DNA from 2 places in the Pseudoalteromonas nanhaiensis genome. Region 1 is predicted to be linked to the other one. Evidence: predicted binding sites of a transcription regulator. Region 1 holds the regulator's gene; the other holds the start of a gene.

Evidence for each region. The regulator sigma-54, encoded in region 1, starts transcription at its own class of promoters, with help from an activator protein. The targets are predictions, from matches to a motif close to GTTGGCACGNNNNTNGNNT.
Region 2: ACSFVZ_RS02005 (EF-hand domain-containing protein) is a predicted target of sigma-54. The motif match lies at 5,574-5,592, and genes of this name have one in related genera.

The regions. Positions count from the first base shown of each region.
Region 1 is NZ_JBPNYQ010000033.1:15,089-22,981, forward strand. It holds gene mgtE (magnesium transporter) at 1-318, opposite strand, end outside; gene ACSFVZ_RS19110 (HPr family phosphocarrier protein) at 530-802, opposite strand; gene rapZ (RNase adapter RapZ) at 814-1,659, opposite strand; gene ptsN (PTS IIA-like nitrogen regulatory protein PtsN) at 1,660-2,112, opposite strand; gene hpf (ribosome hibernation promoting factor) at 2,116-2,403, opposite strand; gene ACSFVZ_RS19130 (RNA polymerase factor sigma-54) at 2,430-3,926, opposite strand; gene lptB (LPS export ABC transporter ATP-binding protein) at 4,044-4,769, opposite strand; gene lptA (lipopolysaccharide transport periplasmic protein LptA) at 4,766-5,287, opposite strand; gene lptC (LPS export ABC transporter periplasmic protein LptC) at 5,277-5,831, opposite strand; gene kdsC (3-deoxy-manno-octulosonate-8-phosphatase KdsC) at 5,828-6,379, opposite strand; gene ACSFVZ_RS19155 (KpsF/GutQ family sugar-phosphate isomerase) at 6,383-7,354, opposite strand; gene ACSFVZ_RS19160 (calcium/sodium antiporter) at 7,358-7,893, opposite strand, start outside.
Region 2 is NZ_JBPNYQ010000001.1:441,884-449,776, forward strand. It holds gene pepB (aminopeptidase PepB) at 1-665, shown strand, start outside; gene ACSFVZ_RS01970 (phosphoribosyltransferase) at 868-1,434, shown strand; gene ACSFVZ_RS01975 (Crp/Fnr family transcriptional regulator) at 1,462-2,118, opposite strand; gene ACSFVZ_RS01980 (uroporphyrinogen decarboxylase) at 2,387-2,623, shown strand; gene ACSFVZ_RS01985 (amidohydrolase) at 2,620-4,260, opposite strand; gene ACSFVZ_RS01990 (EF-hand domain-containing protein) at 4,353-4,586, opposite strand; gene ACSFVZ_RS01995 (EF-hand domain-containing protein) at 4,591-4,824, opposite strand; gene ACSFVZ_RS02000 (PLC family EF-hand domain-containing protein) at 5,076-5,303, opposite strand; gene ACSFVZ_RS02005 (EF-hand domain-containing protein) at 5,313-5,540, opposite strand; gene ACSFVZ_RS02010 (HAMP domain-containing sensor histidine kinase) at 5,852-7,309, shown strand; gene ACSFVZ_RS02015 (hypothetical protein) at 7,311-7,838, shown strand; gene ACSFVZ_RS02020 (sigma 54-interacting transcriptional regulator) at 7,841-7,893, shown strand, end outside.

The DNA.
Region 1 (7,893 bases):
ACGAAGAACTTCACCTAAGTCATCGTCGTCCATGTCTTCGGTTGCAGCAGCAATGTGCTCAGGCTCCATCTGAGCAATAATACCTAAACGTACGTCTTCTGAGAGTTCTTCTAAAACATCACCACGCACATCTGGGTCTACCAACTGCCATAGCATGCGACGAATTTTATGGGGAGATGACTCTAATAATAAAGCGGTATCACACGGAGCTGTTTTAGCGAGCATGCCTCGCACCTGAACAAATTGTCCACTATTGAGTGACTTGGTCACTTGTTTAAGTTGTTGTAGTGGGTAGTCTTGTTCAAAGGCTTCTGGCATTGGCGTCCTTACAACTGAAAATAGATTAATACAGATTCTGCAAATACAGCATAGTTGCTAAGTGGTGTATTTGCAGGATATCTTCACACTGCGATAAAATTATTAAGTGCTTTGTATTTTTAAGGTGTGAACGATATAAAAGTAGGATATTTAAAGAGAATTATAAATACCTGAACTAAGTTTAACTTAAACGGTTAAGCCTTAGCAAACGCTATTCTTGTTCATGAAAGCGTTGTGCAATTAATTCTCCAATTGCGTTCAGTGCAGCCTCTGCATCTGGGCCTTCACATACCACACGCACTTCTTTACCTTGGCTACTTTCAAGTAGCATTAAGGCTAAAACACTATCACCTTCAGCTTCTTTATCGTCTTGATAAAGCATAATTTTAGCATCAAATTGCAAAGCAAGTTGTGCTAAAACAGTGGCTGCTCGTGCGTGCAAGCCAAGCTTATTTTGAATTAAAAACGTGTCTTCTGCGTGCATCTGGCATCCAATTAAATATCTTGCTCGCGATGGCGGATTTTTACGTTCGCATGCGTTTTTGAAAAGCTATCACCAATGGTCTGCGCTAAATATACCGAGCGATGTTGCCCGCCAGTACAGCCAATTGCGATGGTAAGATAGCTGCGATTGTTACGCTCAAGGTGAGGCAACCATGTTTGCACAAATGTTTGAATTTGCCATGTAAATTTTTGCACTATGCTATGACTTGCAAGGTAATCTTTTACTGGTTGATCTAAGCCTGTGAGTGGCTTTAGGTCTGGCTCCCAGTGTGGATTTGGTAAAAAACGTGCATCAAATACGTAATCGGCTTCTTTTGGAATACCATGTTTAAAGCCAAACGACATAAAGGTGATAATCAGCTTTTTATCTTTTTTACCTAAGATCTTTTCACGAATTGATTCAGCTAACTGATGAACACTCAGGTCGGTGGTATCAATCATAAAATCAGCGCGCGTGATCAGTACATCCAGTAATACTCTTTCTTGCTTAATTGCTAAATCGAGTGGCAGCGAGTCAATCGATAGAGGATGTAAGCGTCGCGTTTCAGAAAAGCGTTTGATCAGAGTTTGGTCATCACTGTCTAAATAGAACAGTGTTGGGTTTGCGAAACCTGGCAGGTATTCAAGAATATCATTAAACTCTTGCTGCTCTTTCGGTAAGTTACGCACATCTATGCTGACTGCTATTTTGTCATAGTTGTCAGAAACGCTACGAACAAGCGAAGGTAATAAGTTGACTGGGATATTATCAACACAGTAGTAACCCAAGTCTTCAAGTACACGTAAAGCGACCGATTTACCTGAGCCTGAGCGACCGCTGATGATAATTAATTCCATTTATGCCTCTGCTGATATGACCTGAAACAGTTCGTGGTCTGTTTTAGCGCTACGTAACTGTTTACAAAACTCTTTATCTTTTAGTCTATCAGCAATTGTCGATAAGGTCTTTAGGTGAAGTTGGCTGTCTCCATCTGGTACGATGAGTGCAACGAAAATATCCACAGGTCGGTTATCAATTGCGTCAAAATTGATTGGGGATTCACTCACTATGACAAATGCCTGTGGTTGCTCTGCACCACTCATGCGGCCATGTGGAATAGCAATGCCACGACCAATACCTGTACTGCCTAATTTTTCTCTATTGAGTAAGGCATCAAGGACGTCTTGTTGAGATAAATGAGGAAGCTGCTGGTGAGCCAGCTCGCTGATATATTCAAGGATTCTTTTTTTGCTATTAAAAAGGACCGCAGCTTTGCTGCAGTCCTGGTTAGTAAGTGAACTAAGTTTCATAATTTAGTGTCGAGCTAATTTCTCTTTGTGTTTAATGACTTGACGATCTAGTTTGTCGATTAGCGAGTCAATGGCTGCATACATATCTTGGTGTGCAGTTGAGGCAAAGAGCTCGCCTCCATTTACATGTAAAGTTGCTTCTGCTTTTTGGCTTAATTTTTCTACATCTAGAATGACATGTACATTATTAATGTGGTCAAAATGCCTTTCTAGTTTTGCAAACTTGCTGTTTACATAGTCTCTTAATGAATCAGTGATTTCTACATGACGACCAGTTAAATTTAGTTGCATAAGCATTTTCCTTCTATGTAAAACGTCTAAATCAAACTCTTACGCTGATTAGACGGAGGTATCGCTAGAGACTCTCGATATTTTGCAATTGTGCGTCTAGCTACTTTAATTCCTTGCTCAGCCAATATATCTGCAATTTTACTATCACTCAATGGTTTAGCTGAGTTTTCTGCAGCGATAAGCTTTTTGATCAAAGCGCGAATTGCTGTTGATGAACACTCACCACCGTTTTCTGTGCTGACATGGCTTGAGAAGAAATATTTCAACTCAAAAATCCCGCGAGGGGTGTGCATGTATTTTTGTGTTGTAACACGTGAAATTGTCGATTCATGCATTTCGACCATTTCTGCGACATCGTTCAGCACCATTGGTTTCATGGCTTCTGGGCCATGTTCAAAAAATGCTTGTTGTTGCTGTACGATACAATTGGTCACTTTTAAAAGTGTATCGTTACGGCTCTCTAAGCTTTTAATAAACCATTTAGCTTCTTGTAAATGAGAGCGAATAAACTGGCTATCGCTGCTCGATTTTACTGAGCGTGACATAGCTGCATATTGGCTATTCACTCTAATTTTTGGCATACAATCTGGGTTTAGTTCAACGACCCAACGACCTTTAACTTTTTTAACCGATACATCGGGTATAACGTACTCAGACTCTTCGCGAACTATGCTGTCTGCTGGCTTAGGGTTTAAGCTGTGGATCAGCGTCATTACTTCTTTTAGTTCGCTTTCTTTAAGCTTAGTCTTTTTCATCAAAGTGCGATAGTCGCGACTTGCTAATAATTCAATGTGCTCAGATAAAACCATTTTAGTTTCAGCTAAATACGGCGTACTCGCATCGAATTGGCGAAGCTGGATACATAAGCACTCTTGTAAGCTACGGGCACCAATCCCTACTGGATCAAACAACTGTATTCTCTTTAAGACCGCTTCGACTTCATCTAGTTCGATTTCTTCTTCATCATTATTTTGATTAAAACTTTCGACTATGTCTTCGCAGCTAACAGTTAAAATACCTGAGTCATCAATTGCCTCTACGATGGCGACAGCGATCGCTTCGTCAGTTGGGCTAAATGGTGTGAGTTGTAATTGCCACATAAGGTATTCATGGAGGGTTTCAGTCGATGCACCTTGATAAATTGACTCATCTTCTGGCATTGGACCTGATGATGTTGATGGGGCAGCACTCATGTACTCATCCCATGTCACATCCATGGCTAAATCGTCACTTACGGTGTCTTTGTTAAGGGCATCGCTGCTTTCTTGTTCGTACTCACTCGGCGCTTCTTCGGCCGATGCACTTAGCTGAGTATCATCAGATTCAGCTTTTTGCTCGTTCTTACCAATGTTTTCATCGTTGTAATCTGCTTCTTCCACTTCAAGCAGAGGGTTACTATCAAGTGCTTCTTGAATTTCTTGCTGGAGATCCAATGTACTAAGCTGCAGCAAGCGAATTGCTTGTTGCAGTTGTGGAGTCATTGTAAGTTGCTGGCCCATGCGCAGCTGTAATGATTGCCTCATGTATCCCTAACAATCCTTTTATGTGTTATCGACACCTGTGCAGTCACAGGTAAATTTATATCGATTTATTGTCATTGTTATTTAGTTTAGCAGATGCGCTAGATGGTGGCTTATTGGTTATAGCCTGAATTGCTCACCTAGATACACATCGCGTACGGTTTGGTCAGCTAAAACATGCTCAGGTGTTCCTGATGCAATTAGCTCCCCATGAGAAACAATGTAGGCTTTTTCACAAACATCAAGGGTTTCTCTAACATTATGGTCAGTGATTAATACACCAATACCACGATTTTTTAAGTGTTCAATAATTTTCTTTATATCTAACACTGAAATAGGATCAACACCAGCAAAAGGCTCATCTAACAAGATAAATTTAGGGTTTGCTGCTAATGCCCGAGCAATTTCTACGCGACGACGCTCGCCCCCAGATAAGGCCATGCCTTGACTATCACGAATATGCTGAATACTAAATTCATCAAGTAAGTTGTTGAGTGTTTCTTCTCGGCCTTGTTTATTTAAATCTTTACGCGTTTCTAAAATAGCCATTAGGTTTTGATAAACCGTTAACTTTCTAAAAATAGATGACTCTTGTGGTAGGTAACCAATCCCTAAACGTGCTCGGCTATGCATTGGCAAAAGTGTAATATCGTTATCATCAATGCTGATCTTGCCTTTATCGCTAGGTACTAAGCCAACAATCATATAGAAAGTGGTGGTTTTGCCTGCGCCATTTGGGCCAAGCAAACCAACGATACTGCCCGCTTCAACTTCAAGACCCACATTTTTGACAACTTGGCGGCCTTTATAGCTTTTTGCTAAAAGCTCTGCTTTTAATGTGCTCATGGTTGGCCTTTATCGTCTTGTTTGTTGTCTACAGGCACTAAGATTGTGTGTACACGGTCTGTTGAGTTTTCATCTTTTTCTGCGCTAATTAGTTGTTGTGCCATATCATAGGTAATGCTTTTCGCTGTTACTTTTTGGCCTGCTTGAGTCACTTCGGCTTCGCCATTTAAAGTTAAGAAGCGCTTGGCTACGTCGTAGCGAACTTCTTCTGCACTGGCGCTCATTACCGTGCCATCTGCTTGCTTTTCTTCAAAATAAGCAGGCTTACCTGTGGCGATAATTAACTCAACAGTACCTTCTGTATCACCACCATGGGCTTCAAGGCGTTCGGCTGTGATCCGGCGGTTACCATGTATAATTTCGACATTGCCTTCAAATATACCAACGCCATCTTTTAGCTTACCAGTTTGGCGATCTGAGCTTATGCTAATTTGTGCGCCTGTCTGCTCGGCAGCTACGCCTGAAAAGGCAATCAATAAGCTTGGGATCAGGAGTAATTTCTTCAGTTTATTGGTCATAGTATATGGTTCGTGTATGGTTAGTTAACTCTACAATCTCGGTTTTTAAATTAGCTTTCAGGCCTTTACCGGTAATTTTTAAATTTGGTCCTGTTAGCGTCACAGGTTGCTTCGAAAACATGGTCATTTGTTCTATATCAACGTTAATGTTTTCAGCTTTAATATCTTCGATCATGCCATTATGGGTTAAGTTTTTAGCAACAACATCTCCTTCAAAAATAAGCTGATCGTTTTCATATAATGTGGCTTCTTTAGCTTTTACTTGCCAAATTTGCTGGTCGCCATAAAGTGTAAAAATAGGTTGCTCAAAAAAGGTAAACCCAAGTTGCTGATACAGCTCCATTTTTGCAGCAGCCACTTTATGGCTAATCTTGCCTTGCTCATCATAAGCGGTTTGCTTTAGTGCAACGGCCGTATAATCGGGAGTTGCAATAATCTCGTCTTCACTATTTATTGTGTTTGTTGTTTGGTTAAAGTACGGATACCACAACCACACCATGCAACAAACAAAAACAATACTCAGTAAAATACGGGCTATATTCATGCGCTGGTTCCATCGCTAGTTAACGGCTTACCGTTTTCTAACATCAGTAAATCTGTTAATTCACGTACAGCGCCAAAGCCACCCGGTAGCATGGTCGTATAGTGAGCCAGTTTTTTTATCAATGGGTGCGCATCATTGACTGCTACCGCAAAGCCTACTTTTTCCATTACAGGCAAATCAGGGCCATCGTCACCAATGTACGCTATTTGCTCATCTTCTAGGCCAAGTTTATCTTTTAACTCTTGGTATGCAATCAGCTTTGTTTCTTGGCCTTGATAAATATGCTGTACGGTTAGGCTAGTCATTCGCTGCTGAACTATTTGTGAATGGCGCCCGGTAATAACGGCAACTTCAAAGCCACTATTAATGAGTGCTTTTATGCCAAAGCCATCTTTGGTATTAAATGCTTTAAGCTCTTCGCCCTGATTTCCAAGATAAATTCGGCCATCAGAAAAAACGCCATCAATATCACATATTAGTAACTTAACTTTTTGAGCACGCTGACTTACATCAGGACTAATGGGCTGGTATAGCTCGGCGAATGTCATTACTTACAGAACTCCTGCTTTTAATAGGTCTTGCATATTAAGCGCGCCAATCGGTGTATTATTTTTATCGATTACAATCAAGCCGTTGATACGTTTGCGTTCCATAATATTTAACGCCTCAGCAGCCAGCATCTCTGCACTCGCTGTAGTACATGAGCGCGTCATGACCTGGCTAATGGCGGTACTATGAATATCAATACGTTGCTCTAAAATACGACGTAAATCACCATCCGTAAATAAGCCGCAGAGTTTTTGGTCTTCCGCGACCACGGCTGTCATACCTAACCCCTTCGCAGACATTTCAATAAGCGCATCTTTAATGCTTTGCGACTCGTGCACTATTGGTGTTGCATCACCACTGTGCATTACATCGTTTAATGTAAGCAACAAGCGCTTACCCAGGCTGCCTCCGGGATGAGATAATGCAAAGTCATCGGCTGTAAAGCCACGTGTTTCGAGTAAAGCAACAGCCATTGCATCACCCATAACCAAGGTTGCTGTAGTGCTTGCCGTTGGCGCAAGACCCAGTGGACATGCTTCTTGGCTAACTTTAATGCAAACATGCACATTAGAGAGCTTTGCCATTGTTGAGTCAGGGTTACCTGTTAGCGAAATCATTTTTGCGCCAATTCGTTTAATAACAGGAATAATGCTTAACACTTCACTGGTTTCACCCGAATTCGAAATGCACATTACTACATCATCTCGAGTGATCATCCCTAGGTCGCCATGGCTTGCTTCGCCAGGATGAACGAAAAATGCCGGTGTACCAGTGCTTGCTAATGTGGCAGCTATTTTATTGCCAATGTGGCCAGACTTACCCATGCCTATAACGATGATACGGCCTGTGCATTGGTACATTAGCTGACAAGCTTGCTCGAAATGTTCATCGATGTACTGATCTATTTCGTGTAAAGCTTGCGCTTCAATTTCAAGAACGCGCTTACCTTGCGCAATAAAATTTAGCTGGGTCATTGATTATCCTATTTGGCTAAAAATATAGCCTTGATATGCAATAAATGCGACTAACAAAAAGCCACCTTCTACTCTATTGATGCGGCGAGCACCTTTAAAGTTCAATGACATGGCAATCAGCACTAAAGTAGCTGCAATCATGATAAGGGCATCGCGGTTCGCTGCAGATGGGTCGATAATCGATGGGTTGATGATCCCAGCCAGTGGTAAAACAGCGAGTAGGTTGAAAATGTTCGAGCCTACAATATTACCCAATGCTAAATCATCTTCGTTTTTCAATACCCCAGCAATACATGCAGCCAGTTCAGGTAGACTGGTACCAATAGCGATAATTGTTAAACCAATTACAAGGTCTGAAAGGCCAAAGTATTTAGCAATATCAACGGCTGATTCGACTAAAAAATGTGAGCTGATAGGTAAAAGTATCATACCGATAACAAGCCATAGGATAGCTGATTTAGTACTGACATTATCGGGAACATCCTCACATGCCTCGCTCACGAAAGGGTCATCGTCTTGATTTTTAGCGCGTAAAGACA
Region 2 (7,893 bases), on a different contig from region 1:
GCATGCTAGGCATGAAGTGCGATATGGGTGGTGCTGCAACAGTAACAGCAGGCTTAGCGCTTGCTATCAGCCGTGGTATCAACAAGCGTATTAAATTGTTCTTATGTTGTGCAGAAAACCTTATTTCAGGTCATGCCTACAAACTTGGTGATATCTTAACTTACAAAAATGGCACCACAGTTGAAATCGTTAATACTGACGCTGAAGGCCGTTTAGTACTAGCTGATGGCTTAATGGCTGCGGGTGAGTCTGGCGCGCCATTAATTATTGATGCAGCAACGCTAACAGGCGCTGCACTTGTTGCTGTTGGTCAAGAGTACAACGCACTGTTTGGTCTTGATAAAGAGCTAGTACGTGACGTACAGGAATTTGCAGAGCAAGAAATGGAAGCGGCTTGGCCTCTACCTCTTGAAAAGTGGCATCAACAAAACTGCCCATCACCATATGCAGATACAGCAAATAGCCGTCCTCAAAAAGGGGGGGGCTTCGGTGGTGCTTCTAACGCGGCTGGTTTCTTATCACGCTTTGTGCCAAATGAAGGCAAAGGTTGGGTGCACATTGACCTTGCTGCAGCATTTAACATGGGTAGCACAAGCGAGTGGGCTGCAGGCGCTACAACACAAGGTATGCGTACCGTTGCAAGAACGTTACTAGAAAAAGCATAAGTAATTTCCTTGTAGCTAATTAAGCGCCTTAACTTTACCTAAAGTTAAGGCGCTTTTTTGATCTAAAGAGTAATTTTACAAACTGATACAAGCTTTTTTGAGTAAATTAGTATAAAATCCCGCCCCACATTTTCTCATCCTGTGGTTAGTTTTTATTAAATTAGCTACACTTGAATGATCATTCACACTGGGGTCTCTATTTATGTCAGATAAGTGCTATATCACAGCGCAGCAGCTTCTTGAAGATTCATTTCGTGTTGCGGCACAAGTTTATAAAGATGGTTTCCGTCCTGATTTCATCATTGGTATTTGGCGTGGTGGCGCACCAATCGGTATCGCAGTTCAAGAATATTACGATTACAAAGGCATTGAGACTGATCACATCGCGGTTCGTACTTCTTCGTATTACGGTATTAACCAACAATCAAAAGAAATCAAAGTTCACGGTTTGCATTACATCATTGAAAATGCCAATGCAGACAACTCATTATTAATCGTTGATGACGTGTTTGATTCTGGCCGCAGTATTTTTGCATTGAAAGAAAAGCTTTCTGAGCTAATGCGTTTGAACTTACCACGTGATATTCGCGTTGCATGTCCTTACTACAAGCCTAAGAACTCAAAGGTAGATATGGTACCTGATTATTACATTCATGAGTCTGATGAATGGCTAGTATTCCCGCATGAGCTGTCAGGATTAACACCGGATGAGATTATTGAAGGTAAGTCTGATTTAAAAAATATCCACGATATTTTGTTAGAAAAGTAATCCAAGTATTTCTTCGCAGTTATGCTGTCATAACTGCGAAAAACTCTCTACATAATCACTCAGTTTTTCAATATCAACAACTTGCAGGCCTTGATTACTGCGTTGTACTAAGCCTTTTTCAACAAGTTCTGTTACTACACGTCTATAAGCTCTTTCAGTTGTGGCAAAGCGCTCAGCTTCTGCATTAACCGTTGGATATGCACGCAGCAGAGTGGGATTGTTATTTTCTGCTCTCAGTAAACAATCTTTAGCTATGTTATAGCTAAGTGGTAAAAGTAATTTATCTAAATTTATTTTTTGATTTTCTTGGAATTTTGCAGCAATAGTTTGCGCTGTATATAAGCTCAGTTCAGGCTTTTCTAACAGTAGTGAACGCCAGTGCTTTAGTTCTATTAAGTTATAACTGACATCACTAAAGCAAGTTACTGTGTAAATACAGGGTAAGTTATTGAGCGCTTCAATTTCACCAATCAGGGTGTTGTTGCAATCAAGTTGACCTAATAAAAGGCGACGGCCATTACCCACATCATAGCTAAACGATACAGTGCCACTTCTCACTAAAACAAGTTTACTGAGTGGTTGATCTTGGTGAATAAGCACTTCTTTTTTAGCTTGCTGAAAACTACTGCCTGCAAATGTCAGTAGCTGGTCAACAAGGTAGCTTGAAAAATGATATTGAAACATTAACGCCGCTCTTCGGACAATTGTCCTATTTATTACATCTTAATGACGCTAGCATTAAGATTCAAAGAATTTATGCTAACTTACTAGTAAGGTGATACACGTTACTGATACCTTCATTTCCCGTGTAATGATTTTAAAGCTAAGATGATTTCTTAAGCTTTACAAGGTTTTTAGTAGGTTAGCTTTTTTATTTATTGTCAAAGTAGCACTGAGTGCGTCAAAAAAAATGACAAGCCCCAATGCTAACCTAAAGCCTAGGAGAGAACAATTGAGTTGGGAATATTTAGGCTATTTAGCATCTGCACTGTTAGTTGCTTCTTTGACGATGAGTGATGTGGTAAAGCTCCGCTGGTTCAACCTAGCAGGCTGTATTGCTTTTACCTTTTATGGTCTTGCAATTGGTGCCGTTCCGGTGGCCTTCACCAATGGCTTACTGGCATTTGTAAATATTTACCACATCATAAAGTTAAAGCGTCAGCAAAAAACTGACGCTAAAAACCCTTAATCCTCTTTTTTATATTTAAGCTCGCCTGCAATCCAAGTTTGAGTAACGCTAATATCGTGAATTTCTGATACAGGCACCTTGTAATAGTCTTTATCAATCATAATAAAGTCAGCCCATTTGCCTTGCTCTAAGCTACCAACTTTAAACTCTTGATGTGCGGCATAAGCACCACCTAAAGTAAAAGCACGCAGCGCTTCATCGCGAGATAATAATTCTTGAGGACGCCAGCCGCCTTCAGGCTGTTGATTGTGATCCATTCGTGTAATGGCTGAATATAAACCATCAAATGGGTCGGCAAGCTCTACAGGAAAATCAGAACCCGCTGCAATTACTGAACCTTGCGCTAAAAAGGTTTTCCAAGCGTAAGCCCCTTCAAGTTGTTTCTCAGTTAAACGCTGCTCAGCCATATGCATATCAGAGGTTGCATGAACGGGTTGCATTGATGGAATAATTTTTAGTGTCTTAAAGCGAGGAATGTCATCAGGGGCAACAATTTGTGCATGTTCAATGCGGTTACGCAGTAAAATGCCTCCTGATTTTTTAAACACATTTTCGTAAGCATCTAACACTACATGGTTGGCTTTATCACCAATGGCGTGGGTGTTCGCACTAAAGCCATGAGCAAAACTCAGGTTAAATAATTGTTCAAGTTTCTCTTGGGTTTCAAGCATTAAGCCATGATGATTTTTACGATCTGCATACTCTTCGATTAGAGCGGCACCCCGACTACCCAAGGCACCGTCAGCGTATACTTTGACACTGCGAATAGACAGCATGTCGTTCATATCTTTATAACGACCAGCTTTAAGCATGGCTTCTAGCTTAGGATCGGCGGCACTAAGCATGGCGACGATTCTAACTGGCAGGGTATTTTGCTCAGAACGCTGCTTATATACTTGCCATGTATCATAATCGATACCAGCATCATGGGTTGAGGTGATCCCCAAACTTAGTAAATGCTCACCAGCATTGTCTAATGCTGTATTAATGCTGGCATGGCTTACTTTTGGTACATGCTTTGTAATAAGCGTTTCGGCTTTATCAATAAATACGCCTGATGGCTCACCTGAAGTCAGTTTGATGATTTCTCCCCCAGCAGGTGAATCGGTGGCTGCAGATATCCCAGCTAATTCTATTGCTTTTGAGTTAACCCAGACCGCATGGCCGTCAACCCGAGAAAGTACCACGGGTTTATCTTTTACATATTTGTCTAAATCAGCAGCGGTTGGAAACTGTCCGCCGGGCCATTGTTCTTGGTTCCAGCCGCGGCCAATGATCCAGCCTTGTTTATCTTTAGCAAATTCAGCCAGCATTTTGCCAACCTCATCTGCTGAACGGGTATTTCTGACATCAAGTTGAGACAGATTATTACCTAAACCAATCACATGACCATGAGCATCGACTAAACCAGGTAAAAGAGTGGCTTGTTTGCCATCAATAGTGGTAGCGTCAGGGAAGCTTTTTTTAATTGAGTCATCGCCAGTTTTTACGACTTTACCGTCTTTAAAAACCAGTGCTGAAAAGTGTTGGGTTTCACCTTGGTAGGTTGGTGTATAACCATTTACATTGTAGATAACTGTGGTGTTGGCAAAACAACTCAGTGAAGCTGTTGCCAGTAGGCTGATGATAAGTTTCATAATCTTTTAATTATTTTTTTAATGTATGAAAACAGTATCAGAGTTGCAGTAAACTGCAACTCACAGAAGAAAATTTCGACTAAAAATAACGGCTATTTACTGGCATAAGCCTTGTATTCTGAGAGAGATAGCTTGTTATCTTTATTATTATCGTAATTACTAAACCGAGACCATAAAGCTGGATCTCGAGCAGATTCTGAGCGGCTCAAGAAGCCATCTTCATTACGGTCTAGTTGTTTAAATTTTTCACCAATACTATCTGCAGCGACACTGATTGTACTAAATACGCAACACATTGCGAGGCTGGCAAAGGTTAATTTTGACATTGCTTTAACTCTTATTTGTTAAGTAGTGTTTAAATTCAAGAAGCGATATTTGTTGATCTTTATTTTCATCCCACTGCGCCATATGCTTTTTTAAATGCGGTTGAGATGAAAGTTCTTCCAAAGATAAAAAGCCGTTTTTATCTTTATCTAGGTGATCAAAGCGCTGTTTTACATCCAATGCTAAGCTGTTGAAGCTTATAGTAATTAAGGTACATGAAGCAAGCCAGAAAATTCTCATAATTACTCTCCTTTATTAGGGCGCGCTGCCCTTCGGGTTCTTCCTAGGGGCGATTAACTCTTTGTTGCTCGATTTTTACTTAGCCCACTAGGTTACAAATCTCGCGCCACGATTGAATCGTCCCCAGAGTGAACAAATTTTAATCCACAAAGGTCAACACGCTTTGGTAAAAGTGCTTGCCATAATTTAAGTCCCAAAATTTAAATCCGTTTACACATTCCCTCTGGGATTATGGCAAGCACTTTAAGCCGTTAAGGTTTGAATTTCTCAAACTCTTGTTCAGACAGAACTTGATCGCCGTTTTCATCCAGATCGGCAAATTGCTTAAGTAAGTTATCGTGTTTGGTTGCTTCTGTTAATGAAATTTCGCCATCGGCATTGGTATCAAATTTCGCAAAACGCACATCCATTTGCGATGCTAAAACGGTGGCACTGATAACTAAAAACATCAACGAGAATGCTGCAAAAAGTTGTTTCATCACACACTCCTAATTAATAAATGATTTAAACTCTGCAAATGAAATTTGACCATCTTGATTGCTATCAATTTGAGTGAAGTTTCCATGTAATAAAGCGTCTTCAGATGCTTCAGCATCACTCAAAAAACCATTGCTATCTTTATCTAATTCATTGAATGTATCTTTTAAATCAAATGCATTACTGCTCATTGAAATTACACTCAACAGCACGGCTAGTGTGTAGGTCCTCGTTTTCATTTGCTGTCCTAATAAACTTATTTGTAAGTGCTAATACAATAACAGTGCCAACTTTTATTCTTCTTTTTTATCAATGATTTATGTTATTTTGCTGTTATTGGGTACGAAATAGTTACAGAGTAATGTGTCTTTTTTGCAACGTAATTATTGGTTTTTATTTTTTTATCTTAATTTTCAATTGGTTGTGTTGTTGCAAAATAGCAACGTTGCGCCTGATTTAGGCAGTAAGTTGTCTTTTTTCAGTTCGGATTCAGCGAGTGTCTAAGTTCATTCACGAATAATGAATGCCAGCGTTTCTTATGAGGGTAAGTATGCAAAGTAGCATAGTAATTAAGTGCAAACAGTGTTTAAGCTGGCGACCAAGCCTAATTGGTCAGTTTGTATGTAGTATTTTACTTTCCTTATTACCATTGTGTTTAGTGGTGATTTTGTTTTTAAACGCACTGAATAAACAGCTGGCTGTTACGCAAGAAATTGTGGGTGATAATGATGAAATCACTAAGGTATTTAACAATTTAAAGCAAGACTTAAATAGCCTTGAAAGAGCAACGCGGCAAAATTGGGTACTCAAGAGTGAATCTTTAGATACATTAATTGAAAATAAGTGGAGTTCATCAATTCAGCGTATTGATGAACTGATCTTTTTAAGTCCTACGGCTGATTATATTTTGCAGTGGCGTCAATTAGCTGAGGTACTGCAATTTGCACAGCAGCATCTTTTATTTGAACAAAAGCAAGATGGTGAGTTATTTGCCCCCGCAAGTAAGTTAATTAGTGAGCAAACCAATTGGCTTAGAGAGCAAAACGAATTACGTATAACTAAAAACCAGCAGCAATTAAAAGCATTGCAAACATCTTTTATTAACTGGTTAGTAGCACTTATTCCTTTGACTCTACTCGTAGGCGGAGGGTTTTTATGGCGGATCAGTGGTCGTCTACGAGAGCTAACGAGCGTGATTGATAAGCTAGGTCAAGGCCATTGGCAGCAAAAAATAAATGTCCGAGGCTCGTCTGAGTTAGTTGAACTTGGCAACAAACTTGAATGGGTTCAAGCGCAGCTACATATGCTTGAGCAGCAAAAAGATACATTTTTACGTCATGTAACTCATGAGTTAAAGACCCCACTTGCTTCAATGGTTGAAGGAACTGATCTATTAACAGATGAAATTGTTGGCCCTATTAATGATGAACAAAAAGCAGTCCTTGAGCTAATCACCCAAAGCATGGTGCGACTTAGAGCAATGATAGAAAGTTTACTTAGTTATAATGCGATTCGTACTAGTAAAGAGACAGTGACTGAGCTTAGTTTTGCCGCCATAAAAGATAAGATTGAGCGTCACTTTGAACATCGTCTAGTTGCACGTGAACAATCACTGTTATGGGTTGATGAGCTGCCTAAAAAAGCACTTTATATTTCAATTGAGTTACTAGAAATGATCTTGATCCAACTCACTTCTAATGCAATCAAGTTTTCGCCTGAACAAGGCTGTGTCACGATTAAAGCGAATTTCAAACATGGCAAACTTATTATCAGTGTTATTGATCAAGGACATGGAATTGATGATTCCGAAAAGGCCGCGGTATTTGGTGCGTTTTATCAAGGCAAAAATGCAAAACAGCAGAGCGAGATGGGCAGTGGCTTAGGTCTCACAATTGTTAAAGAAACCGTAGAGCAATTAAATGGCAAACTCTCTATTACAGATAACGAACCTCAAGGGTGTGTTTTTACCGCCGAATTACCAATTCAATTAACCCAAGGAGTTAACTGACATGGGCTTAGCACATAAAGCCAGTTTTATCCTCATTGCATGCTCGATGCTTATCACGGGCTGTACATTAACGCAAAAGAAGCCCGTAGCAGAGGTGAAGACAGAAAATAATCAGGTCGCATCGCAAGGAAAACCTAATCCTAAACCGCGCCCGAAAAGCGAGCCAAACTACCCGCCAGCAAGTACTGTGATTGCTTGGCATGCAGCACAGTGTGGTGGTTATAAAGCTAGTACGTCAAAGCTAAATTTTGTCGGTGAGAATGAATTGAAAAGCCTTTTTAAATCAATGTGTTTGTTAAGTGCTACAGAACCTGAAAAAGCACTTGCTCAACTTGAAAAAAGCGATCACGCCTATTACTGGCCTGACGATATAAAGCAGTATCTTTGGTTGCAAAAGCAACATTTACAGCAAAGCTTAGCAGCAAAACAAGCAAAGCAAGCGCTAAGTGATGAAATGGAAAAAACCTTGTCGTCGCTTGCGACTATCGAACAACAACTTCTGCTACGTGAAGAAACCAAGGAGCAGTAATCATGAGTGAAGAAACAAAACCACGGGTTTTATTAGTTGATGATGATGCCAGCTT